Regions from separate parts of the Pseudomonas sp. LB3P25 genome, predicted to be linked through region 3. Evidence: predicted binding sites of a transcription regulator. Region 3 holds the regulator's gene; each other region holds the start of a gene.
What was found. The regulator FliA, encoded in region 3, starts transcription of late flagellar genes. The targets are predictions, from matches to a motif close to CTAAAGTTTNNNNNNNNNNNGCCGNTAA.
Positions count from the first base shown of each region.

Region 1 (7,970 bases), 2.0 Mb from region 3:
TACAGGGTTGGCCCAGCCAGTTGGAGTCAGCACTTGATAGGAATAGGTGTTGCTCAAATCAAATGAACTGCTCTCACTGAAGCTTCCCGCTTTTGCGAACTCGGATTCGGACGATTTACTGGCCGATTTTTCGAACGAGGAGGCGTTCGATTTCTCGAACGACTTATCGAACGATTTTTCGAACGAGGAGTCGCGCGATCTGTCGAACGACGATTCGCGAGACTTGTCGAACGAGGAGTCGCGAGATCTGTCGAACGAGGAATCGCGCGATTTGTCGAACGATTTGTTCACCGCTACGTTAAGCGTTGCGTCAAGCGATGCGGTAAGCGATGCGTCGGAACTGCTGCTGCGGGTGCGATCGCCATGGCCATTATTGACGGTAGTGGAATGGGAAGCCGCCGCAGCAGCGTCCAAAGTAGCGCTCAAGGAAGCATCCAAGGATGCACTCGAAGAACCGCTTGCACTACTGCTGTTGGAACCGCTCGCAGAACTGCTGTTAGAACCGCTCGCAGAACTGCTGTTGGAACCGCTCGCATTGCTGCTCTTCGAACCGCTTATATCAACGCTAAGGGAACCGCTGGAATTAGAGCTCTTGGCACCGGCCGCGGCCCAGCTCGAAGAAGCGCTTTCACTGCCGCTAACCGAGAATGACTTATCTTTAGAGAAACTACCGCTGGCCGTTTTGGTAACCGTAATGGTATCAACGCGATAGGTCCGATCAGCGTTGTTATTCACTGTCAGGCCAGGACCGCTTTGATTGGCAGAGGCGGTGGCTGTTGCGTCACCCAGCGGGGCATTGGAGTTGGCAATTGCCATGGTGTTTTTCTGTTGGTTGAGGTCGCCGCCAGCAATGTTGACACCCATATTGCCGCTGCTGCCATCGCCCGATCCGCTCATCACGGCAGAGTTTTGGGTGCCATAGTTCCAGACCTTGTTGTTGTTGCTGTATTGCGAGACTCGAGCGGTGGCTTCGGAAGTGCCGAATACGAAGCTGTTATCGAGACTGGAGGTGGAGCCAGCGTTTGCGATGGCGGCTGCGTTGTCTTGTTGGTTGCCGGCGCCTGCTGCCACGTTGACACCGACGTTGCCGCTCGCGCCTGAGGCAGAGCTGCTCATCTCGGCTGAGTTCTCAGTCCCTTCGTTGTAGATGCGGTTGCCGGTGCTGCTCTGCCTATCGTTTGCAGTGGCGGTCGCGCTGGTATGGATCACTGTTGGAGGAGGGGTGTGGTGATTGTTGTGATGACCGTGATGGTGACGCCGATCGTTCTGTCCAGCTTGTGCAGCAACAGCCAAGACCGCAGCGATTGCAAAAACCAGAGGTTTTATTGCCATCGAAGGTTTCATGGTGGTTCTCCGTACTTATTTTAGGTTAAGTGTTGTACCTACCTGTTTGGGTCAATCCGTGACCCGTACGCTCAGGGTATTGGCCGTTCGGTTTCCCACCCCGGCGCTCTGATTCAACTGGATCACCCCACGGCTACCGGTGAAGGCCTGATCGCTGGTAGCGACCTGGCGATAGCCTGGTGCAGAGTCAGTTGGATCGGAGTTGGTGATCAGCGTCACGTTCTGTTGCCTGAGGACGCTGTCGTCGATACTTTGCGGCTGTGTACTGATGCTTATCCGCAGGGCATTGGCTTGCTGGTTGCTGGCACCCGCACTCTGGTTGACGCCCAGTACGCCGGTGCCGTGGCTGAAGGAGTCGCCTTGAATGCTGGATCGAGCATCGATCCTGGGGTCGACCACCGTACGCAGCCGTTGGCGAATCTGTGTGGTCGCGCTGGCTCCATGGCCAACGGCGATGGCCCGGGCGTTAGCTTGTTGCTGTAGATCGCCGGCAGCCTGGTTGACCGCGAGATTGCCCTGGTACTGCATGCCCGAACCGTCGATGTCGGCGTTATTGATGACGGGAGATTGGGCAAAGGTCGATGCACTGCAAAACATGGCGATAATCAGCAGCGTACGATTCATCTTAACGGTCTCCCGTTATGACTTTCAGAGCACCCAGGCCTTGCTGGACGCTTGAATTGACCATGTTCGCAATACCGTTGCCCGAATTTCCCGAACGTCCAGCGGAGAGGTTGGAAAGCTGGGTCTGGTTGCTGATATTGCCGCTCAGGCTGTTGGTGTTTTGAGTGATCAGGCGGGAGATGCCTGCACCACTGGCGACGCTGGCAAAGTCGCCGTCGCTCAATTCGTTCGTTTGCTCGAGGATTTGTTTGGACGGGTTGGCATTGGCGGTCGTGGGGTTAGGGTCGGGCATCACCGGCGGACGCGTTGCCATGCGCGGTTGGACATCTCGTTTGATAATAATGATGCCGTTGTCAGCCTGTACAGGCAGGCAGACACTTGAGCCCAGTGCGCATCCGATCAGCAGGAGGTTATAAATGCTTTTATCAAGTTTCCCCACAGCGGCAATTCCTTCTGTAAGTGGAACGCTGGCCCTTATCAGCGTTGCGAGGAAGAGAGCAGAAGGTGTGCCGGTTCTTGTTTTTCTTTTAAAACCAGTTGGTTGGCTTTAATTGTCGAGGTGGTCAAAAAAATTTTGTAACGCCACCGAGACAGAGCCACGCAAAAACGCCGTCCATGCTGGCGGCAGTGCTCGCTAAGGGCGCTGAAGGCAGGTTGTATCAGTGGCTTAACATGTTCTTGCCGGAGTGCTCGGGCCGCTTTAGCTCGAGGGTTTGCGCAGGGGTGGGTGTTTCAGGAATGGACATTTGCGGCAGGGCGGGGTAACCCTGTCAGGCCTTGAGCAAGCGCGTCACAGCCTCGAATGCCGCGTCCTTGCGCTGTTTCCAATCACCATGCAGAACCTGGCAAGGCTGGCGATGCAGGTCAAGCCATTGGCGGCTGGCCTGGAAAAACGCCTGGCGTTCTGCCAGTTGCGGTTGGCAGCGCTGCCCGTCGTCATGCCAGGCCACGGTTTCAGGGCTCAGCAGCAAATGCAGATCGTAGTGCCGTGCCAGCAATGCTTGCTCGATCCACGTCGGGCAAGCGCCAAACAAGGTCTGGCTCCAGAGGATGTTGCTCAGCAAGTGAGTGTCGAGAATCAGCAACTGCGGCTGTCGGGCGCGCGCCTCGTCCTCCCATTTCAGCTGTCCGCGGGCGATTTCCTCAATGTCGGCCAGGCAGGTGTCTCGCGGGTTCTGTTCGATGAACCAGCGTACATATTCGTCTACCAGGACCCCGCCGAAATGCTGTTGTAACTCGGCTGCCAGCCAACTCTTGCCGCTGGATTCGGGGCCTGTGAGTACCAGAACCTTCATGTGCGCAACGCCGGATCGGCCCGCCATTCCCGCCAGCCTTGCACGGCAATCAGGGCGAACAGCGCGTAGAGCCCGGCGGTCAGGTACAGCGCTTTGTAGATAAACAGCCCGACGAAGATCACATCCAGGGCGAACCACAGCGGCCAGCATTGAACGCGTTTTTGTGCCATCCACCACTGCGCCACCAGGCTGAAGCCAGTCAGTGCTGCATCGAGCCAGGGTTGGGCGGCATCGGTCCAGTTCGCCATCGCAGCGCCCAGCAACAGACTGCCGAGTGCTCCAATGACCAGACTGAAAGCGACCGATTTACCGTCGAGTTGGCTGACCCGCCGACCCTGGTGCGCGTCCCCTGCACGCGTCCACTGCCACCAGCCATAAAGCTGCAATGCAGCGTAGATCACCTGCAGCAGCATGTCCGAGTAGAGCTTCACCTCAAAAAAGATCCAGCTATAAAGCAGCACCATGACCAGGCCGATCGGCCAGCACCAGGGGTTCTGTTTGACCGTCAACCAGACGGCGATGACACCGAGGGCGGCGGCAAACAGTTCAAGCCCGGACATGGAGGTTCCTTGGGGGAAGTCGAAGAGGGCGGCGATTGTAACGGCAGACGATGCCGAGTAGAACCGGTGTGCGCCCTCCGTAGCAGCTGCCGAGCCTGCGAGACTGTGGCGAGGGGATTTATCCCCGTTCGGCGGCGAAGCCGTCGTAATCCATTGGACGCGGTGTGGCTGGAAAAACAGGGGCCGCTTCGCAGCCCAACGGGGATAAATCCCCTCGCCACAGCCTCGCGAGCTCGACAGCTGCTACAAAGGCGGTTACACCCGGAACTGCTTGAGCAGACCGTTCAACTGCTCACTCAATTCCTTCAGATGAACGCTGGCCACGCTCGACTGTTCGGCCGCCAGCGCCGTGCTGTGGGACAAACCGGCCGCTTGGGTGACGTTCTGGTTGATGTCCTCGACCACATGCGCCTGCTGCAAGGTCGCGCTGGCGATGGAGGCGTTCAGCCCGTTGAGGTTACGCAGCGCCTGGCCAATGGCATTCAGGCTTGCACCGGCCAGGCCGGCCTGCTCGATGGTCAACTGCGATGCACGGCTGCTGTCGCCGATCACTTTGACCGCCGCTTCGGAGTGGCTTTGCAGACGTTCGATCATCGACTGGATCTCGGCCGTGGACTTCTGGGTACGCTGGGCCAGCAGTCGCACTTCATCGGCCACCACCGCAAAACCGCGACCCTGCTCGCCGGCCCGGGCCGCTTCGATGGCCGCGTTCAGGGCCAACAGGTTGGTTTGCTCGGCGATGGAACGGATCACTTCGAGGACGCTGCCGATCTGCGTGCTTTCGGCGGCCAGGGTGCGAATCACTTCCACCGCTTGATCGATGGTGGACGACAGCTTGTCGATCTGTTGCAGGCTGCCATCGATGTTGACCTGGCCTTGCTGCGCCTGAGACTCGGCATCGCGCATTTCGCTGGCGGCGTGCTCGGCGTTTTTCGCGACGTCGTGTACGCCATACGTCACTTCATTGATTGCCGTTGCCACCAGTTCCATTTGCTGGGACTGTTGCTGACTGCGTTGCTGGGCCTGGGCGGCGTCGTTGCCCAGCTCGCTGGAAGACTGGCCCAGGGCACTGGCGGACACTTGCAGTTCACGGATCACCAGTCGCAGCTTGGCGGTGAAGGCGTTGAAGTGTCGTGCCAGTTGCGTGACTTCGTCCTGGCCATGGGTGTCGAGGCTGCGGGTCAGGTCGCCCTCGCCGCTGGCGATGTTGGCCATGGCGTTCACAGTTTCCTGCAGCGGACGCACGATGCTGCGGGCAATCAGGATGACCAGCAGCGCCATGATCAGGGCAATCACCAGCCCCACGAACGAGGCTTTCCAGACCTGGCCATAGAACTCGGCCTGCATGTCATCGATATACACGCCCGAGCCGATCACCCAACCCCAGGGTTCGAAGAGTTTGACGTAGGAGGTTTTTTCTACCGGCGCGCTGGCGCCGGGTTTCGGCCAGCGATAGTCGATCGTGCCGGCACCCTTGGACTTGGCGACGGCGACCATTTCGTTAAACAGGGCAAAACCGTCGGGGTCGCGGATTGCCGAGAGGTTCTGGCCATCGAGTTTCGGGTTGGCCGGGTGCATGATCATCACCGGCGTCAGGTCGTTGATCCAGAAGTAGTCGTTCTGGTCATAACGCAGACCGCGAACGGCGCTCAGTGCCTGCTTCTGCGCGGCATCGCGGGTGAGCGTGCCGGCGGTTTCGAGATCATGGTAGTAGGTCAGAATGCCACTGGCGGTTTGCACCACATGCTGGGTTTTCTGAGCCTTGGCGTGGTACAGGTCATCGTGAATCTGCTTGAGCATCAAGACGCCCAACGTCATTAGCATCAGGACGGCCACGATCAAGATGAGCCACAAACGTCGGCTGATCGACATACTGCGCAAGCTGTTCATAACGCTGTCACTCCGGTTTCTTTTTCTTGTAATAAATGATCGCCAGCATCCAACCACACTTTGTCGATCGGTCATATCCGACCCAAGTCCAATAACGCGGCAGCGCTAATCAGACTTGTCTGATAGGATTTCGGCCCCGCGCGGAAAAACCTGAATCCAAGTTGAATTTTCACGGAATTTTTATGGTTTCGTCTGGATCCTGTGCGCGCGGGACTTCAGCTACGCTGATCGCAGTAAACGCTCTGACAAATATTAACGGGGCATGCTTTTGCGCATTGCCTTTGGGGGATTGATGGATCTTTGGACGGCCTTGCAGGCATTGATTTTAGGCGTAGTAGAAGGGCTGACGGAGTTTTTGCCCATTTCCAGTACCGGTCACCAAATCATTGTGGCGGACTTGCTCAACTTCGGTGGCGAGCGGGCCATCGCTTTCAACATTATTATTCAGCTGGGGGCGATTCTGGCGGTGGTGTGGGAGTTCCGCCGCAAGATCATCGATGTGGTGACCGGTTTGCCAACACAGCCCGGCGCTCGCCGCTTTACCGCAAACCTGTTGATTGCCTTCATGCCGGCCGTGGTACTGGGGGTGATTTTTTCCGATTTGATCCACGAGTACCTGTTCAACCCGATTACCGTTGCTGCGGCGTTGGTTGTGGGCGGGATCGTCATGTTGTGGGCCGAAAAGCGTCAGCATGAAGTGCATGCCGAAACCGTCGATGAGATTACGTGGAAAGACGCCCTGAAAGTCGGCTTCGCCCAGTGCCTGGCGATGATTCCCGGTACTTCGCGTTCCGGCTCGACCATCATTGGTGGCTTGTTGTTCGGGCTGTCGCGCAAGACCGCCACCGAGTTCTCGTTCTTTCTGGCGATGCCCACCATGGTCGCTGCGGCCGTTTACTCGGGCTACAAATACCGCCACCTGTTCGTCCCGGCGGATTTTCCGGTGTTCGCGATCGGCTTCGTCACCGCGTTCATCTTTGCAATGATTGCCGTCAGGGGCTTGCTCAAGTTCATCGCCAGCCACAGCTACGCAGCGTTCGCCTGGTATCGCATTGCATTCGGCCTGGTCATCCTGGCCACCTGGCAGTTTGGCTGGGTTGACTGGGCCGCGGTCAAGCCATGAACGACGCCAGCGCGCGCAACAAACCCGGTGGAGAGATCCGCAATTCCCAGCTGAAACTGGTGGTGTTTGCGGTCCTGTGCGCGCTGCCGCTGTACGGCTCGATGTCGTTGTGGCTGCGTGGGGTTTCCATGATTCCCTTGGCTGCGTACGGGGTCGCCAGCCTGCTGGCGTTCTTGCTGTACTGGAGCGACAAGCGCAAAGCTCGCGCCGACAATTGGCGCACACCAGAGAACGTGTTGCATGCGGTGGAATTCGCCGGGGGCTGGCCGGGCGCCTTACTGGCGCAGCAGCTGTTTCGGCACAAGACGCGCAAGCTCTCGTTTCAGTTGGTGTTCTGGGTCATCGTGCTGATGCATGAAGTGTTCTGGATCGATCAGCTGTTTCTCGGCGCCCATCTGTTCGCATTGCCCTAAAAGAGAAGGTTCTAAAGCAGGAGTCCGATCTGAGTGCGCTTGGGCAACTTGCTCACCACCAATTGATGGGAACACTGCAACAAGCCTTGCAGCTCTTCAGTGCCCAACGGATAGGGCGTTTCCATGATGATCCACTGAGCCCGCGCCAGGTACGGCGCCGGGCGGATTCCCGGGCGGTCGCAATGGCCGAGAAACAAATCCTTGTCGACCTTGAAGGCCAGGGAGTCGCCTCGCAGATTCTGCAAGGCAAACATCTTGTTCCCCGCAATCGAAAACACCCGCACGCCACCCCACTTGTAGTCTTCCCGCGCACCCGGCAGCGCGAGACAGAATTGCGCGACGTCCTCTTCGCTCATACGTCCAGCCTTCATATCAGTCGGTCCCCACAGGCATTGAATGATTCGATCAAATGGTCGAGCCAGGCGCGTACGGCCGGCATCACCCCGCGCCGATGAGGGTAGACCGCTTGCAGCCAGCCGCCAGGCAGCGACCAATCGGGCAGCAACTGCACCAGCGAGCCGTTTTCCAGTTCCTGCTCGCAATACATCATCGGCAGCATCGTAAAACCCTGGCCGGCGAGTGTGCAGGCCTTGCGCACGATAAAGTCGTCGATGCCCAATCGCGCTTCGAGGGTGAGATCGCAGCTTTTGCCCTGTTGGTCGAGCATGCGGATATGCACCAGGCGGTCAGCTTCCAGGGCGCCGAGCACGGGCAGGTTTTT
Region 1 covers NZ_CM142711.1:3,437,134-3,445,103, forward strand. The annotation lists gene ACYZTW_RS15575 (heme utilization protein) at 1-1,344, opposite strand, end outside; gene ACYZTW_RS15580 (adhesin) at 1,396-1,968, opposite strand; gene ACYZTW_RS15585 (hypothetical protein) at 1,970-2,407, opposite strand; gene ACYZTW_RS15590 (AAA family ATPase) at 2,739-3,263, opposite strand; gene pnuC (nicotinamide riboside transporter PnuC) at 3,260-3,823, opposite strand; gene ACYZTW_RS15600 (methyl-accepting chemotaxis protein) at 4,079-5,713, opposite strand; gene ACYZTW_RS15605 (undecaprenyl-diphosphate phosphatase) at 6,006-6,836, shown strand; gene ACYZTW_RS15610 (DUF1294 domain-containing protein) at 6,833-7,249, shown strand; gene ACYZTW_RS15615 (MmcQ/YjbR family DNA-binding protein) at 7,261-7,620, opposite strand; gene ACYZTW_RS15620 (LysR substrate-binding domain-containing protein) at 7,617-7,970, opposite strand, start outside.
Region 1: a site for FliA is predicted at 5,841-5,868, ahead of ACYZTW_RS15600 (methyl-accepting chemotaxis protein). Genes of this name have one in related genera too.

Region 2 (7,970 bases), 2.4 Mb from region 3:
CCAGAACCAGTACAACGTTGAAAATCAGTGGGGCGGCAATGATGCCCCGTGGCATCCGGGTGGCAAATGGGTCATCGGAGGCCGGGACAATCAGAACGTTGTGGCGTTGAGCGTGACCTCCAGTGACGGAGGGAAAAACCTCAGTGGCACCAATACCTACGCCAACGAAGGGCCTATCGGCTTCCGTGGACAGATAGAGTAACGGCACCACCGAAATGTCCGACCCCGCGAAGACGTTCGCGGGGTTCGGATCAGGGATCAGGCTTTTGGCAGGCCCATGCCCTGGCCCATCTGCACCGGCGAACCGGCCGCCAGCTCTTCAGCCCACTTCACTTGATCAGGCCCGAACAGCACGACAGCGGTCGAACCCAGTTTGAACCGACCTAGTTCTGCACCTTTCTCCAAATGGATCGGCGCACGGGCAGCTTCGTCGTAGCGGAAGGTTTTCAGCTCGCGTTTTGGCGGCGTGACCAACCCGGCCCAAACGGTTTCGATCGACGCAACGATCATCGCGCCCACCAACACCACGGCCATCGGCCCGCGCTCGGTGTCGAAAATGCACGCCACACGTTCGTTGCGGGCGAACAGTTCCGGAACGTTTTCGGCGGTGGTCTGGTTGACCGAGAAGATCCGGCCCGGGATGTAGACCATCTCGCGCAGGGTGCCGGCCAGCGGCATGTGCACGCGGTGGTAGTCCTTCGGCGACAGATAAATAGTCGCGAAATCACCGCCCATGAACGGCGCTGCGTTGGCCGCATCGCCGCCCAGCAATTCCAGCACGCTGAAGCTGTGGCCCTTGGCCTGGAACACACGACCGTGTTCGATCGGGCCGAGTTGGCTGACCGCACCGTCGGCCGGGCTGAGGATCGCGCCTGGCATCTCGTCCAGCGGGCGAGCGCCGTCCTTCAAGACGCGAGTGAAGAACGCATTGAAGTGCTCGTAGGCCGTCAGGTCTTCGACCAGCGCCTGCGACATGTCCACCTGATAACGCTTGGCGAACCAGGCGGTGAGGGCATTTTTGAACCAGCGCACGCGGCATTCGGCAATGCAGCCGGCCAGTCGCGACAGCAGGTGATGAGGCAGCAAGTATTGGCTGAGGATAAACAAACGCTTATTCATTAACTGTCCTTAAAAACCTTAAATCTCTACGGGCGTATCGGGATGGTTACCCCATTCGCCCCAGGAACCGGCGTAGCCTTTGACCCGCGGATAACCGAGGGATTTAGCCACCAGATAGGTGAAACCAGAACGGTGGTGAGTCTGGCAGTGGGTAATCACTTCTTTGTCTTTGCTGATCCCGAGTTTTTCCAGGATCTGCGGCATGTCGGTGCGGATACGCAGGTTGCGCGCCTGATCCATGCCCGCGGTCCATTCGAAATTGACCGCGCCGGGAATGTGCCCGGCCTTGGCCGCCAGGACTTTCTCGCCGGAATACTCCAGCGGCCCGCGCGCGTCCCAGATCGCCAGGTCGGCGGCACCGAGTCGGCTTTGCAGGTACTCGCGGGTGGCGGTGGGTTCGTCGTGCAGGGTCAGGGCGACCGGGCCGCCGACCGCTGCCGGGATCTGGATCGACATGGGCAAGCCTTCTGCCAGCCAGGCCTTCAGGCCGCCGTCGACATAGTGGTAGTTGCTGTGGCCGATGACATCCAGAAGCCAGATAAAGCGCCCGGCCCAACCGCCGCCTTCGTCGTCATAGACCACGTAGACCGCGTCCTTGTTATGACCCAGTTCGCCGAACAACGCTTCGAGTGCCGCTTGCGGCGGCATCAGTCCCGGCGCAGGAGCGTGACCGAGTTGCGTGCGTTTCGGATCGACAAAACGCGCACCGGGGAGATGCCCTTCGGCATAACGGGCGCTGCTGGTCAGGTCCACCAGAATCAGTTCGCGGGCGTCGAGACGCGGGAGCAAGTCGCTCGGCTCGATGACCAGCGGCAAGCCAGAGAAGTCAGACATGTGAGGTCTCCAGAGCACAAAGGGGGAGGATTGTAGCGCAGCGTCATGAGGGCCTGTTATCAGTTATTTCGGCACGGGAAATAACGGATGACGGGCCCTGGCGGTTAATGCCGGGCCGTAGCAGCTGTCGAGCTTGCGAGGCTGCGTTCGGTTCGGGCCGCGTTCGGACGCAGCAGTCGTAAAACCATAACTTGCGGTACGTCAGGCAAACCGCATCAGCCGGATTCACGACTGCTGCGTCCGAACGCGGCCCGAACCGAACGCAGCCTCGCAGGCTCGACAGCTGCTACACCGGCATCAGGTCCTAGCGGTGGCTAAAGCTGTGCAGCGCTTTCTCGATGCACTGCGCGGTTTTGCCAAAGGCTTGCACGGTGATTTCCGAGAACGGTCCGCCGCCCTGATCCGCCACCACAATCATGATCACCCGACCATTATTGACCAGTGAACGCAGCAGCAAGTGTTCGCCGCCGAACTGTGAGCGCAGGCTGGCCGGCAACAGGGCCGAGAATTGCGCAGTGTTGTCTGGTGTCAGTCGCACCTGGGCCTGCTGCGAGAGCAGGCGTTGCAGCACGGTGCTCTGGCTGACGGCGAAGTTCAGGCCGGCCACTTCTTTTGGCAATCCGGCCGTCTGGTGCACCCGCAGATTGTCGTGAGTGCGGTCGGCCATCAGGATCATCACCCGACGCATGCCGCACGCGACCAACGCGTCCCGGGCAGAGGTGGTCAAGTGCATGGCATTGGTGAAGCGACTGGGCTCGACCAGCAACTCGGCACACTGCCTGCGCCACTTCGCCAGGTCTTCGGCAGTCGGTGCCGGGGCTGGCAGCAAACCGGCATGGACACGGTTCATGCCCCACGGCCAGATCAGCGACACGGCCGGGTGCCAAAGGTCCGGCATGGCGTGATGGCGGGCGCTGTTGGCGGCCTGTTGGTGCAACTGCTGCTGCACTTCGTCCATCGGCATTTGCAGGTAAAGACTGGTCAGGTACTGCCAGCGTTCACTGTGCGGACTGTCCCAGGCCTGTTGTGCCGACAGCGCCAGACCATTGGCCAGCAGCACCGTATTGGCCGGTTGATTGAGCCAGCGGCGCAGGGTCGGATCGTCATCGAGGCGGTTCTGCTGGCGTAATGGATGATCGCTGTCGCGGGCAATGCGCAGCACTTTCACCAGCTCACGCTGCTCGTTGAGCAGCAGCCGATAACCCTGCTGCACCCAGATCGGCAGGCGCCAGATGTCCACGAGCGCCAGGCAGATATCCAGCAGGCGTGCGCCGAACAATTGCTTTTCAACTTTGTGCGCCGACTCGCCTTTGTGGATGACCCGCAGCTCCCACTCTTCGAGCAACTGCGGATGGGTCAACGCCATGGGCCAGAGCGGCGAGAGAAACAGCAGGCTGCCCCAGTGGATGTCTTGCCACAGCCGGGCCAGGCGACTGGCGAAAAAACCGTTGGCCTGTTGGGTCGCGTGCTGGCTGATCAGTTGCAGCTGACGCAGGGCAACCGGGATGTCGGACTGAGGTTCGGCGGGCAGGCGGGCGAGCAGTTCTTCGGTGCGCTTCAAACCGAGGCGATTGATCGCTACCTCAAGGTTTTCCGCAGGCTCGGTCATGCTGCCATGGGTGTGGCGATTGGCTTCGCGAATCACGCTCAAGGCCAACGCGGGGCTGTCCTGTATCAGTTCGGCGATATCGCGCAGGGAGCTGCGGCTGTTGGCGATGGCTTTGCATACACGGTCATGACTGGCTTGCGGAACCGGCAGGCGCACGCCATCGAGAAGCTTGACCCAGCCTTCGAGAGTGGTTGGTTTTGGAGTTGGAACGTTCGTTTCGTTAGCCATGGTTGGACGCGATCATCGTCTGCATTACCTATGCCCGGAGCGGGCCAAATTGGCTTTTCGCCTGAACTGGCTATAGTCTGGCGCAGTTTTGCCGATAAGTAGAAGAAGAGATTTTTTAACTTCCGAATATGACCTTGAACCCGACTCAGTAAGTGCTCTCCTACCTATGGCTAAATTAATCGGCATCATCGTCGTATTCGCGAGCGTGCTCGGCGGATACGTGCTCTCCCACGGCAAAATTGCCGCCCTGATTCAGCCCTTCGAGGTGATGATTATTGGTGGTGCGGCCCTTGGTGCATTCCTGCAGGCCAACCCTGGTCACATGACCATGCACGTGCTCAAGAAGTCCTTGGGCATGTTCAGTTCGCGTTTCAACCACACGTTCTATCTGGAAGTGCTGGGCCTGATCTACGAGATCCTCAACAAGAGCCGCCGCGAAGGCATGATGGCCATCGAAGGTGACATCGAAGACGCCGCTGCGAGCCCGATCTTCGCCAAGTACCCGGCCGTGCTCAAAGACGAACGCATGACCGCGTTCATTTGTGATTACCTGCGCATCATGTCCTCCGGCAACATGGCTCCCCATGAACTTGAAGGCCTGTTCGACATGGAGCTTTACAGCCTCAAGGAAGACCTCGAGCATCCATCCCACGCGGTGAACGGTATTGCCGACGCCATGCCTGGTTTCGGTATCGTCGCGGCGGTACTCGGTATCGTGGTAACCATGGCTTCCTTGGGTGAAGGCGATCAGAAATCCATCGGCCTGCACGTGGGTGCGGCCCTCGTCGGTACCTTCTTCGGTATTCTCGCCGCGTACGGTTTCTTCGGTCCGCTGGCCCATTCCCTGGCCCACGATGCCAAGGAAGAACTCAACGTCTACGAAGCCATCAAGGCCTCGCTGGTCGCTTCCGCTTCCGGCATGCCGCCATCGCTGGCGGTAGAGTTCGGTCGCAAGGTTCTGTATCCGGCGCACCGTCCTAGCTTTGCTGAGCTGGAACAAGCGGTTCGCGGTCGTTAAGCATGGAAAATAACCAGCCGATAATCATCAAGCGCGTCAAGCGCATCGCCGGCGGGCATCACGGGGGCGCCTGGAAAATCGCCTTCGCGGACTTCGCGACGGCGATGATGGCGTTCTTCCTGGTGCTGTGGCTGCTGTCCACCGCAACACCTGAACAGAAGATCGCCATCGCCGGTTACTTCAAAGACCCGGTCGGCTTTTCCGAAAGCGGCACGCCATACATCATCGACCTGGGCGGCTCACCGACCCTGGCGCCGGAGAACACCCTCAACCCCGAGGTGAAATCCCAGCCGCAGCCCGACAAGGTGACCGTCGACGCCGAGCAGGTTGAAGGCATGGCCGAGCAGGTCGAGAAGGAACGTCTCGAGCTGTTGCTGCAAGAACTGCAGAACAAGGTCGAAGAGAACCCGCAACTCAAGAAATTCAAAGACCAGATCCTGTTCGAGATCACGCCGGACGGTTTGCGCATCCAGATCGTGGACGCCGAAAACCGGCCGATGTTCGACTCCGGCAGTGCCCGTCTGAAGCCGTACTTCGAAGACATCCTGCTGGCCATGGCCGACACCATCAAAGCGGTGCCGAACAAGATCAGCATCAGCGGCCACACCGATGCCAAGCCGTATTCGGGCACGGGTGATTTCGGCAACTGGGAACTCTCGGCCAACCGTGCCAACGCGGCACGTCGTGCGCTGGTCGCCGGCAGCTATCCGGATACGCAGGTGGCGCGGGTCGTCGGTTATGCCTCGTCGGCGTTGTTCGATCGCGAGAAGCCGTTCAATCCGGTCAACCGTCGAATCGACATCGTGGTGCTGACCAAGAAAGCCCAGCGTGCCATCGAAGGTTCGCAAGGTGCGGAGCCGGCTCCAGAGCCAGCGCAAGGGCAGGGCGGCCCGGGCGAAGTGCCTGCCACGCCAGCGGACCCCAACGCGTTGCCGGCGGATAAAGAACCGTTGCCGGCGCATGAGCTTCGGGAACGCTTGAACCTGTTCGATAACCCGGCACCGAAACCGGGTGAGCCACCAAAGCAGTGACCCACAAAAAAGCCGCGATCATCGCGGCTTTTTTGCGCCTGTCAGAAACCGCGTCGGATGCGGTTCTTGAGCTGGTCGTGGAACAGCTCGGCATTGCGTCTGTAGGTGCCGTAAAGGGATTCGTTGATTGAATCCAGCGTCATTGAACGCTTGGTCGCCACTTCTTCACGATAGGCATCAATGAAAAACTCCAGATCCTTGTCGGTGCTGAGCTTTGGCCATTTATCGAGGTAGAGCGGCAGTTCCACCGGTTCTGTCTTGAATGAGCATATCCGTCGGTTACTGATGGTCGCTTCACCGATTTCGAACGGCACCCACCACGATAGCGCGGTCTTGTCCGAGACCACCGCTATCAGATGCGTGCTCGCGGTGATGTTGCGGGTGATGACCCCGGTGATGTCGTCAGTGGTCTGTGATTCCGGATCCAGCACGTCGAAGTAGGTCTTGATGTTGGCCTGAATCAGACGGGTGCTGATGGCGATGGCGTGGGGCCGATCGCTATGGCGGTAGCTGATGAATACGGGCATCAGAAATGTCCTTTGAGGGCGAGTTCGCGGTAATAGGCGCCGAGCGCTGTGAGGCGGCAACCGGTGGAGTTGATGGCGGCGTAGTACATGTGTTCGGCGTCCACCGGTTCGATCAGGCTGTGGCGGTTGCACTTTTGCAGTTGGGAGAAGACTTCGCCGTGCTCTGGGTCGAACGTGGCTTCGGTAGGTTCGTAGCTGGGGTCGAGCGCGAACATTGATTCGGCTTCGGCGAACCAATCGGGCAGTTTGCGCAGAATCTCTTTGGGGATCAGCGGCGAGACTTCTCGCAAAGAAATGAACTGCGACACATTGGTCTTGAACACCGGGCGCTGTTCCCACGCGTCGAGAGCGTTGTCGACAAATGAATAGAGGCTGCCGGGGGTAATCTTTCCCAATATGTTCGCGGCGCCGCCGTGCAATGCTTGCAGCAACAGCCCAGTGAAGACGCCGTGGTTGGCGCCTTCCATCGCCGGCTCTTCCTTTTTGCACGCGGTGAGGATGGTCATGCCCTCGCACACCATGCTGCTTTCGCTGCGTAGCGCCCGCACTTCGCCCGCCGAGCCCGCCTGGCAGCAGTCGAGAATAATCACTTTATTTTTGATTTTTACGGCTTTGGTCGCCCAATTCAGGATGTCGCTGATGCGAATTCCATCCTTGGCGGATTTGTAGTCCTGAGGGATCAGCATGCCTTCGTCCGTATCGACGTCGAAGTTGCCGTGACCAGCGAAGTACAGCAGAGCAACGCTGCAATCGCCTGAAAACAAATCCTGGATATGCCCTTCGAGCTTTTCACGGCTCAGATAATCTTCGGCGGAGGTCAGGACCAGGTTCTTGAAATTCGGATCGCCATTGGCGTCGGTTTTCAGCACCGAAGCCATGGCCATCGCGTCGTTGTTACAACCACTCAATTGCGAAACATGGCTGTAGTTATTAATGCCGATGAACAGTCCCTTGCGCATGGTTCAACCCGCCGCGTGAGTGCGAATGGCACTGATGATGCTGTTGGTGTTCCACGCACACTCCGCGTGCGCCGCCCGGCGTACCACCGTGGAAATCCGCTCCGCACCAAACGGCTTGACCGCAATAATCACCTTGTTCATGCGCTTGGCGATCTCGATTTCCTTGTTGATCCACTTGCTGTAGGTCGAATACATCCCCGCCATGATCAGCACTGCCGAGCAGAGCCGAATCTTGTTTTCGATGGCTTCTTCAAGTTGTTTGTCCGTTTTCGCGCCGATGATCGGGTTGTCCGGTGGCACCGAAAAATTCTTGAACGTGAAGTCGGGCTTCGCGTTGAGCAGGCGGACCAGATTGTCGTGGGCGTCTGAGTAGTTCCACGAGTGGCTGATGAACAAATGATAGGTTTGCATGAGTGTCCCTCGGTATCGCCAATGTGCGGAGAGGGCTTGAATGTATGCAGTTGAAGGGCTGAAACAAGGGCTTCACGGTTAAAGAGAAATGCCCTTCAAACAGGCGTGCGGGTGCCTTACAGAAATGTCTGACGTTTAAATTGGTGGGTTGTTTTGTAGGTTGTTACAAGCGGCCAGCCGTCCCATCAATGTCGGGGCGGCTGGCACGTCTGTTTAGTAGCTGGTTTCCGGCAA
Region 2 covers NZ_CM142711.1:777,209-785,178, forward strand. The annotation lists gene ACYZTW_RS03430 (lectin OAA family protein) at 1-202, shown strand, start outside; gene asd (archaetidylserine decarboxylase) at 259-1,119, opposite strand; gene ACYZTW_RS03440 (rhodanese-like domain-containing protein) at 1,138-1,953, opposite strand; gene ACYZTW_RS03445 (HDOD domain-containing protein) at 2,258-3,790, opposite strand; gene motA (flagellar motor stator protein MotA) at 3,957-4,808, shown strand; gene motB (flagellar motor protein MotB) at 4,811-5,839, shown strand; gene ACYZTW_RS03460 (toll/interleukin-1 receptor domain-containing protein) at 5,881-6,366, opposite strand; gene ACYZTW_RS03465 (caspase family protein) at 6,366-7,325, opposite strand; gene ACYZTW_RS03470 (TIR domain-containing protein) at 7,329-7,736, opposite strand; gene rsgA (small ribosomal subunit biogenesis GTPase RsgA) at 7,950-7,970, opposite strand, start outside.
Region 2: a site for FliA is predicted at 3,861-3,888, ahead of motA (flagellar motor stator protein MotA). Genes of this name have one in related genera too.

Region 3 (7,970 bases):
GTGAGGCTGCGGCGTACATCGAGATTTCGTGACACCACCAGCACGACGCGACGGTTACGCGCCCGCCCCTCGGCAGTCGCGTTGTTGGCCACCGGCTGGAACTCGCCGTAACCCACCGACGCCAGACGACCGGGGTTCACACCCTGCATCGCCAGCATGCGCACGATACTCGCCGAACGGGCCGAGGACAGCTCCCAGTTGGTCGGGTATTGCGCGGTGCGGATCGGTTGATCGTCAGTGAAGCCTTCGACGTGAATCGGGTTGTCGAACGGCTTAAGAATCGCGGCAACCTTGTCGATGATGTTGAACGCGATGTCGCTGGGCATGGCGTCGCCGCTGCCGAACAACAGGCTGGAATTGAGTTCGATCTCGACCCACAGCTCGTTGCCGCGAATGGTCATCTGGTTGGAGCTGATCAGGTCGCCGAACGCCGCGCTGATATCGTCGGCGATGCTTTTGAGCGGATCGTTGGCGGCTTGGGCAATGCCGGCGTCGACCTGCTCGCTGTCCTTGACCAACGGCTTGGCCGGGGTGACGGTCTTCGGTCGCTCGTCACCAATCGGGATCGGCTTGAGGGCGCGGTCGGAGTCGGTAAAGACCCCGATCAGCGCTTCGGAAATGACCTTGTACTTGCCTTCGTTGATCGAAGAGATCGAGTACATCACGACGAAGAAAGCGAACAGCAACGTAATGAAGTCGGCGTACGAAACCAGCCAACGCTCATGGTTTACATGTTCTTCAGGTTGGCGACGACGTGCCATGGTCCATGTCTCCCATCAATCCATGAAGCCCTGAAGCTTCAACTCAATAGAGCGAGGGTTTTCACCTTCGGCGATCGACAGGATCCCTTCCAACAACATTTCGCGATAACGCGATTGCCGCAATGCGACGGACTTGAGTTTGGCGGCAATCGGCAGCAGCACCAGGTTGGCACTGGCCACGCCGTAGATGGTCGCGACGAAGGCCACGGCAATGCCGCTACCCAGTTGCGATGGATCGGCCAGGTTGCCCATCACATGGATCAGGCCCATCACCGCACCGATGATGCCGATGGTCGGCGCGTAGCCGCCCATGCTTTCGAAGACTTTGGCGGCTTCGATGTCGCGGCTTTCCTGGGTGTAGAAATCCACTTCCAGGATGCTGCGAATCGCTTCCGGTTCGGCGCCGTCCACCAACAGTTGCAGGCCTTTGCGCGCGTAGTTGTCAGATTCGGCGTCGGCCACCCCTTCCAGACCGAGCAAGCCTTCCTTGCGCGCGGTCAGGCTCCAGTTCACGACGCGATCGATGCCGCCTGCCAGGTCCACGCGTGGGGGGAACAGGATCCAGGCCAGAATCTGCATGGCGCGTTTGAAGGCGCTCATCGGCGCCTGCAACAGCGCCGCACCGATGGTCCCACCGAGTACGATCAACGCTGCCGGGCCGTTGGCCAGGGCACCGAGGTGACCGCCTTCAAGGTAGTTTCCGCCAATGATGGCGACAAACGCCATGATGATCCCGATAAGGCTTAAAACATCCATCAGATACAAGCCTCGACCAGATGCTTGCCAATATCGTCCAGGCCGTACACCGCATCGGCGAGTTCAGCTTTGACGATGGCCATCGGCATGCCGTAGATCACGCAGCTGGCTTCATCCTGAGCCCAGATTGCACTGCCGCCCTGCTTGAGCAGACGCGCGCCTTCACGACCGTCGGCGCCCATGCCGGTCAATACGACCGCCAGAACTTTGTCACCGTAAGACTTGGCCGCGGAACCGAAGGTGATGTCCACGCACGGCTTGTAGTTCAGACGTTCGTCACCCGGGAGGATTTTCACTGCGCCACGACCGTCGATCATCATTTGCTTGCCACCCGGCGCCAGCAACGCCAGGCCCGGACGCAGGATGTCGCCATCCTCGGCTTCCTTGACGCTGATGCGGCAGAGCTTGTCCAGACGCTCGGCGAAGGCCTTGGTAAAGGCAGCCGGCATGTGCTGGATCAATACGATGGGGGCTGGGAAGTTGGCCGGCAATTGGGTCAGAACCCGCTGCAGGGCAACCGGGCCGCCAGTGGACGTACCGATGGCGACCAGTTTGTAGGCTTTGCGTTTCGGCGCAGGCGACGACGAGGCTGGGGCATGTGCACGAGCCGGAATCGGAGCCGGTGCCGGACGCGCAGGCGCGCTGCTGCCGTAGCTGCTGACGCTGGCAGGTGCTGGCGTCGGTGCAGGCGCGGCCACCGGGGCCGGGGCGCTGTAGGTGCTTGCACGACGGTTACTGCGCGAAATACTGAGAATCTTCTCGCACAGCAGTTGCTTGACCTTCTCCGGGTTGCGGGAGATGTCTTCGAAATTCTTCGGCAGGAAATCCACCGCGCCAGCGTCCAGCGCGTCGAGGGTTACCCGAGCGCCTTCGTGGGTCAGCGAGGAGAACATCAACACCGGGGTCGGACAGCGCTGCATGATGTGCCGCACCGCCGTGATGCCATCCATCATCGGCATCTCGTAGTCCATGGTGATCACATCTGGCTTGAGGGCCAGCGCCTGATCGATTGCCTCTTTTCCGTTGGTCGCCGTGCCGACGACCTGGATATTCGGATCCGCTGAAAGAATTTCCGAGACGCGGCGGCGGAAAAACCCCGAATCGTCCACCACGAGGACTTTAACTGCCATAAACACTCCGTTAGACGGAGCGAGGCTCAGTCGCCCCGCCCCACCAGAATCAAATACGCCGTGCGGCGTAACGCTTGAGCATGCTCGGAACATCGAGAATCAGCGCAATGCGGCCGTCACCGGTGATGGTGGCGCCGGACATGCCCGGGGTTCCCTGGAGCATTTTGCCCAATGGCTTGATGACCACTTCTTCCTGGCCCACCAGTTGATCGACGACGAAGCCGATCCGCTGAGTGCCCACCGAAAGGATCACCACATGGCCTTCGCGCTGCTCTTCGTGAGCGGCAGAGCTGACCAGCCAGCGTTTGAGGTAGAACAATGGCAGCGCCTTGTCCCGCACGATCACCACTTCCTGGCCGTCCACCACGTTGGTGCGCGACAGGTCGAGGTGGAAGATCTCGTTGACGTTCACCAGCGGGAACGCAAACGCCTGGTTGCCGAGCATGACCATCAGCGTTGGCATGATCGCCAGGGTCAACGGGACCTTGATGACGATCTTCGAGCCCTTGCCCTTGGTCGAATAGATATTGATGGTGCCGTTGAGCTGGGCGATTTTGGTTTTCACCACGTCCATGCCCACGCCGCGTCCGGAGACATCGGAAATTTCGGTCTTGGTCGAGAAACCCGGCGCGAAGATCAGGTTGAAGCAATCGGACTCGCTGAGGCGATCGGCTGCATCCTTGTCCATCAAGCCTTTTTTCACGGCAATGCCGCGCAGAACATCGGCGTCCATGCCCTTGCCGTCATCGGAGATGGACAGCAGGATGTGGTCGCCTTCCTGTTCAGCGGACAGGATCACCTTGCCGCTGCGAGGCTTGCCCATTGCTTCGCGCTCGGCCGGCTCTTCAATACCGTGGTCGACCGAGTTGCGCACCAAGTGGACCAACGGGTCGGCCAGGGCCTCGACGAGGTTCTTGTCGAGGTCGGTTTCTTCGCCGACCAGTTCCAGGTTGATCTCTTTCTTGAGCTGGCGAGCCAGGTCGCGAACCAGGCGCGGGAAGCGTCCGAAGACTTTCTTGATCGGTTGCATCCGGGTCTTCATGACCGCGGTTTGCAGGTCGGCTGTGACCACGTCGAGGTTCGACACGGCCTTGGACATGGCTTCGTCGCCGCTGTTGAGGCCCAGACGTACCAAGCGGTTACGCACCAGTACCAACTCGCCGACCATGTTCATGATTTCGTCGAGACGCGCGGTATCGACCCGCACGGTGGTCTCGGCTTCGCTGGCTGGTTTTTCCGGTGGTGGCGCGGCCGGGGCGCGCGCCGGAGCCGGGGCAGCAGCGACAGGTTTCGGCGCTTCGGCTTTAGGCTCGGGCGCTTTGGCGACGGGTTTCGGTGCAACAGCCTTGGCCACTGACGCCGCAACCGAAGCGCTGGCGCCGGTAGCGGTGCCCACTTCAGTGAACTTGCCCTTGCCGTGCAATTCATCGAGCAGCGATTCGAACTCGTGATCGGAGATCAGGTCGCCGCCAGCCGCTTTAGCGGTGGGCGCAGCCGGGGCCGGAACCGCAGCAATGGCCGATTCCAACGCATCCACGGCAAAGTTGCCCTTGCCGTGCAACTGATCGAGCAGTGCTTCGAACTCGTCGTCAGTGATATCGGAGCTGTCGCCTGCCGCTTTCGGGGCAGCCGGTGCGGCTGGCGCCGGGGCTACCGCATCGACGGCGAACTGGCCCTTACCGTGCAGCTGATCGAGCAACGACTCGAACTCGGCATCGGTAATTTCGTCGCTGGTAGCGGCATTACCCGCCGGCAGCGGAGCAGCCGCCGGGGCCTCTGCCTGCGCCTTGACGGCGTTCAGCGAGTCCAGCAGTTGTTCGAATTCATTATCGGTGATGTCACCCGACTCGCTTTCAGCAGCCGGTGTTTCGACCACGTCGGCTACCGGTGCGGCTTCTTCAGTTTGCGGCTCGGCCAGACGGGCCAGCGCTGCCAGCAACTCAGGCGTGGCAGCCGTGATCGGACTGCGCTCGCGGACTTCGGTAAACATGCTGTTCACCGCATCCAGCGCTTCGAGAACCACGTCCATCAGTTCCGAGTCGACGCGACGCTCACCCTTGCGCAGGATGTCGAACACGTTCTCGGCGATGTGACAGCACTCCACCAGCTCGTTGAGTTGGAGGAAGCCGGCGCCTCCTTTTACAGTGTGAAAACCGCGAAAAATTGCATTGAGCAAGTCCGCATCATCCGGTCGGCTTTCAAGCTCGACCAGCTGTTCGGACAGTTGCTCTAGAATCTCGCCGGCCTCAACCAGGAAATCCTGAAGGATCTCTTCATCGGCGCCGAAGCTCATGTGTAGGGGTGCTCCTAGAATCCAAGGCTGGAAAGCAAATCGTCTACATCGTCCTGACCGGACACAACGTCTTCTCTTTTATCGGCATGAATCTGCGGACCTTCACCCTGAGAGAGATGTTTTTGCGGATCTTTTTCTGCCAGCATCGCTTCATGGTCATGTTCGATGCCCGCAAAGCGGTCCACCTGGCTGGCCATAAGCACGAGCTTGAGCAGGTTGCTTTCAACTTCGGTGACCAATTGGGTCACGCGCTTGATCACTTGACCGGTGAGGTCCTGGTAATCCTGAGCGAGCAGAATGTCGTTGAGGTTGCTCGACACAACCCGATTGTCTTCGCTGCTGCGTGTCAGGAAACCGTCGACTCGCCGGGCCAGTTCGCGGAACTCTTCAGCCCCGACTTCGCGACGCATGAACCGTCCCCAGTCGGTGCTCAAGGCCTGGGCTTCGTTGCTCAGGCTGTTGACCAGCGGCGTGGCGTTTTCCACCAGGTCCATGGTGCGGTTGGCAGCAGCCTCGGTCAGCTTGACCACATAACCCAGACGCTCGGTGGCATCCGTGATCTGCGAGACTTCCTCGGCTTGCGGCATGTGCGGGTCAATCTGAAAATTGACGATCGCGCTATGCAGCTCGCGGGTGAGCTTGCCCACTTCCTGATACAGGCCACGGTCACGGGTCTGATTGAGCTCATGGATCAGTTGCACAGCGTCGCCGAACCTGCCTTTTTCAAGGCTTTCGACCAGTTCGACCGCGTGTTTTTTCAGAGTCGATTCGAAATCGCCCTGTGAAGACTCGTAATGCTCCATAGCTCCCCCGTGGCGCAGTGGCTTCGCAAATCAACCGATGCGTTCGAAAATCTTCTCGATTTTTTCTTTTAACGCCTGGGCCGTGAAGGGCTTGACCACATAGCCGTTAACACCGGCCTGGGCTGCCTCGATGATCTGCTCGCGCTTGGCTTCAGCGGTCACCATCAGCACCGGCAGGTGCTTGAGCTTTTCATCGGCGCGCACGTGGCGCAGCAGATCGATACCGGTCATGCCAGGCATGTTCCAGTCTGTTACCAGAAAGTCGATGCTGCCGCTGTTGAGAACCGGAATGGCGGTAGTGCCATCGTCGGCCTCGACCGTGTTGGTGAACCCAAGGTCACGCAACAGGTTTTTAATGATCCGCCGCATCGTTGAGAAGTCATCAACGATGAGGATTTTCATGTTCTTGTCCAATTCGACCTCCAAGCAGTCTTAAACGCGCCCAGCACCTGGACGCGCCATTTCAATCAATCCGGCAAAGCACTCAATGACTGTCTGGAGCACAACAGATCGGGACCGGTACGGTTCAACACCCCACCCGCCGCGTTCGCAGTGTCCCCACACTGCCTTCAGCGCGCTCGCCACTCCCCCAAACGCCCCCGCAAACGGGCCGCGCACTGGCTGTGTAACTGGCTGACCCGAGATTCGCTGACCCCCAGGACCTCACCGATTTCCTTGAGATTCAACTCTTCGTCGTAGTACAGCGCCAACACCAGTCGCTCACGCTCCGGCAAATTGGCAATCGCGTCCGCCAGCGCCGCCTGGAAGCGTTCATCTTCCAGATCGCGTGACGGCTCCAGATGAGCACTGGCGCCATCCTCGTGCAGCCCTTCGTGTTCGCCGTCCTGCAACAGATCGTCGAAACTGAATAACCGGCTGCCCAGGGTGTCGTTCAAAATCCCGTAATAATCGTCGAGACTCAATTGGAGTTCGGCCGCAACCTCGTGATCTTTAGCGTCACGGCCGGTTTTAGCTTCAATCGAGCGAATTGCGTCGCTGACCATGCGGGTATTGCGGTGGACCGAACGTGGCGCCCAGTCCCCCTTGCGTACTTCATCGAGCATCGCGCCGCGGATTCGAATGCCCGCGTACGTCTCGAAACTCGCGCCTTTGCTGGCGTCGTATTTGGTCGACACTTCAAGCAGGCCGATCATCCCGGCCTGGATCAGGTCTTCGACCTGGACACTGGCCGGCAGACGCGCCAGCAAGTGGTAGGCAATGCGTTTAACCAGTGGCGCGTAACGCTCGATCAGCTCGTACTGCGCATCACGTGCCGACTTCTTGTAGAGGTTATAGCCACTGGCTGTCATAGCACGGGTCCTGCGGTTTGTTGCACGAGGCGCTCGACGAAAAACTCCAGGTGCCCACGCGGGTTGGCAGGCAGCGGCCAGGTATCGACCTTCTGTGCAATGGCCTTGAACGCCAGTGAGCACTTGGAACGCGGGAAGGCTTCGTAAACGGCGCGCTGCTTCTGCACAGCCTTGCGCACGCTTTCGTCGTAAGGCACTGCGCCGACGTATTGTAAGGCGACGTCAAGGAAGCGATCCGTGACCTTGGTCAACTTGGCGAACAGGTTGCGCCCTTCCTGCGGGCTCTGGGCCATGTTGGCCAGGACGCGGAAACGGTTCATGCCGTAATCGCGGTTCAGCAGTTTGATCAGTGCGTAGGCATCGGTGATCGAGGTCGGTTCGTCGCAGACCACCAGCAAGACTTCTTGCGCCGCGCGAACGAAACTGACGACCGAGTCACCAATGCCCGCGGCGGTGTCGATCACCAACACGTCGAGGTTGTCGCCGATATCGCTGAACGCCTGGATCAGGCCGGCGTGTTGAGCCGGGCTCAAATGAACCATGCTCTGTGTGCCGGACGCGGCCGGGACGATGCGGATACCGCCAGGGCCCTGCAACAACACGTCGCGCAGCTCGCAGCGGCCCTCGATCACGTCGGCCAAAGTACGTTTGGGTGTCAGTCCCAGCAGAACGTCGACGTTCGCCAGCCCCAGATCGGCGTCCAACAGCATGACGCGCCGACCGAGCTCAGCTAGAGCCAGGGACAAGTTCACTGACACGTTAGTCTTCCCGACGCCACCTTTGCCGCCGGTCACCGCGATCACCTGTACGGGATGCATGCTGCCCATGAATTTTCTTTACCTTGTCTTACTTAGACGGAGGCCACATTACTGGCTGCGCGTTCACTAACTGAACAATGCATGGCAGACCATCGATGT
Region 3 covers NZ_CM142711.1:5,428,996-5,436,965, forward strand. The annotation lists gene motD (flagellar motor protein MotD) at 1-761, opposite strand, end outside; gene ACYZTW_RS24985 (flagellar motor protein) at 777-1,517, opposite strand; gene ACYZTW_RS24990 (protein-glutamate methylesterase/protein-glutamine glutaminase) at 1,517-2,647, opposite strand; gene ACYZTW_RS24995 (chemotaxis protein CheA) at 2,697-4,940, opposite strand; gene ACYZTW_RS25000 (protein phosphatase CheZ) at 4,955-5,743, opposite strand; gene ACYZTW_RS25005 (chemotaxis response regulator CheY) at 5,774-6,145, opposite strand; gene fliA (RNA polymerase sigma factor FliA) at 6,313-7,053, opposite strand; gene fleN (flagellar synthesis regulator FleN) at 7,050-7,880, opposite strand.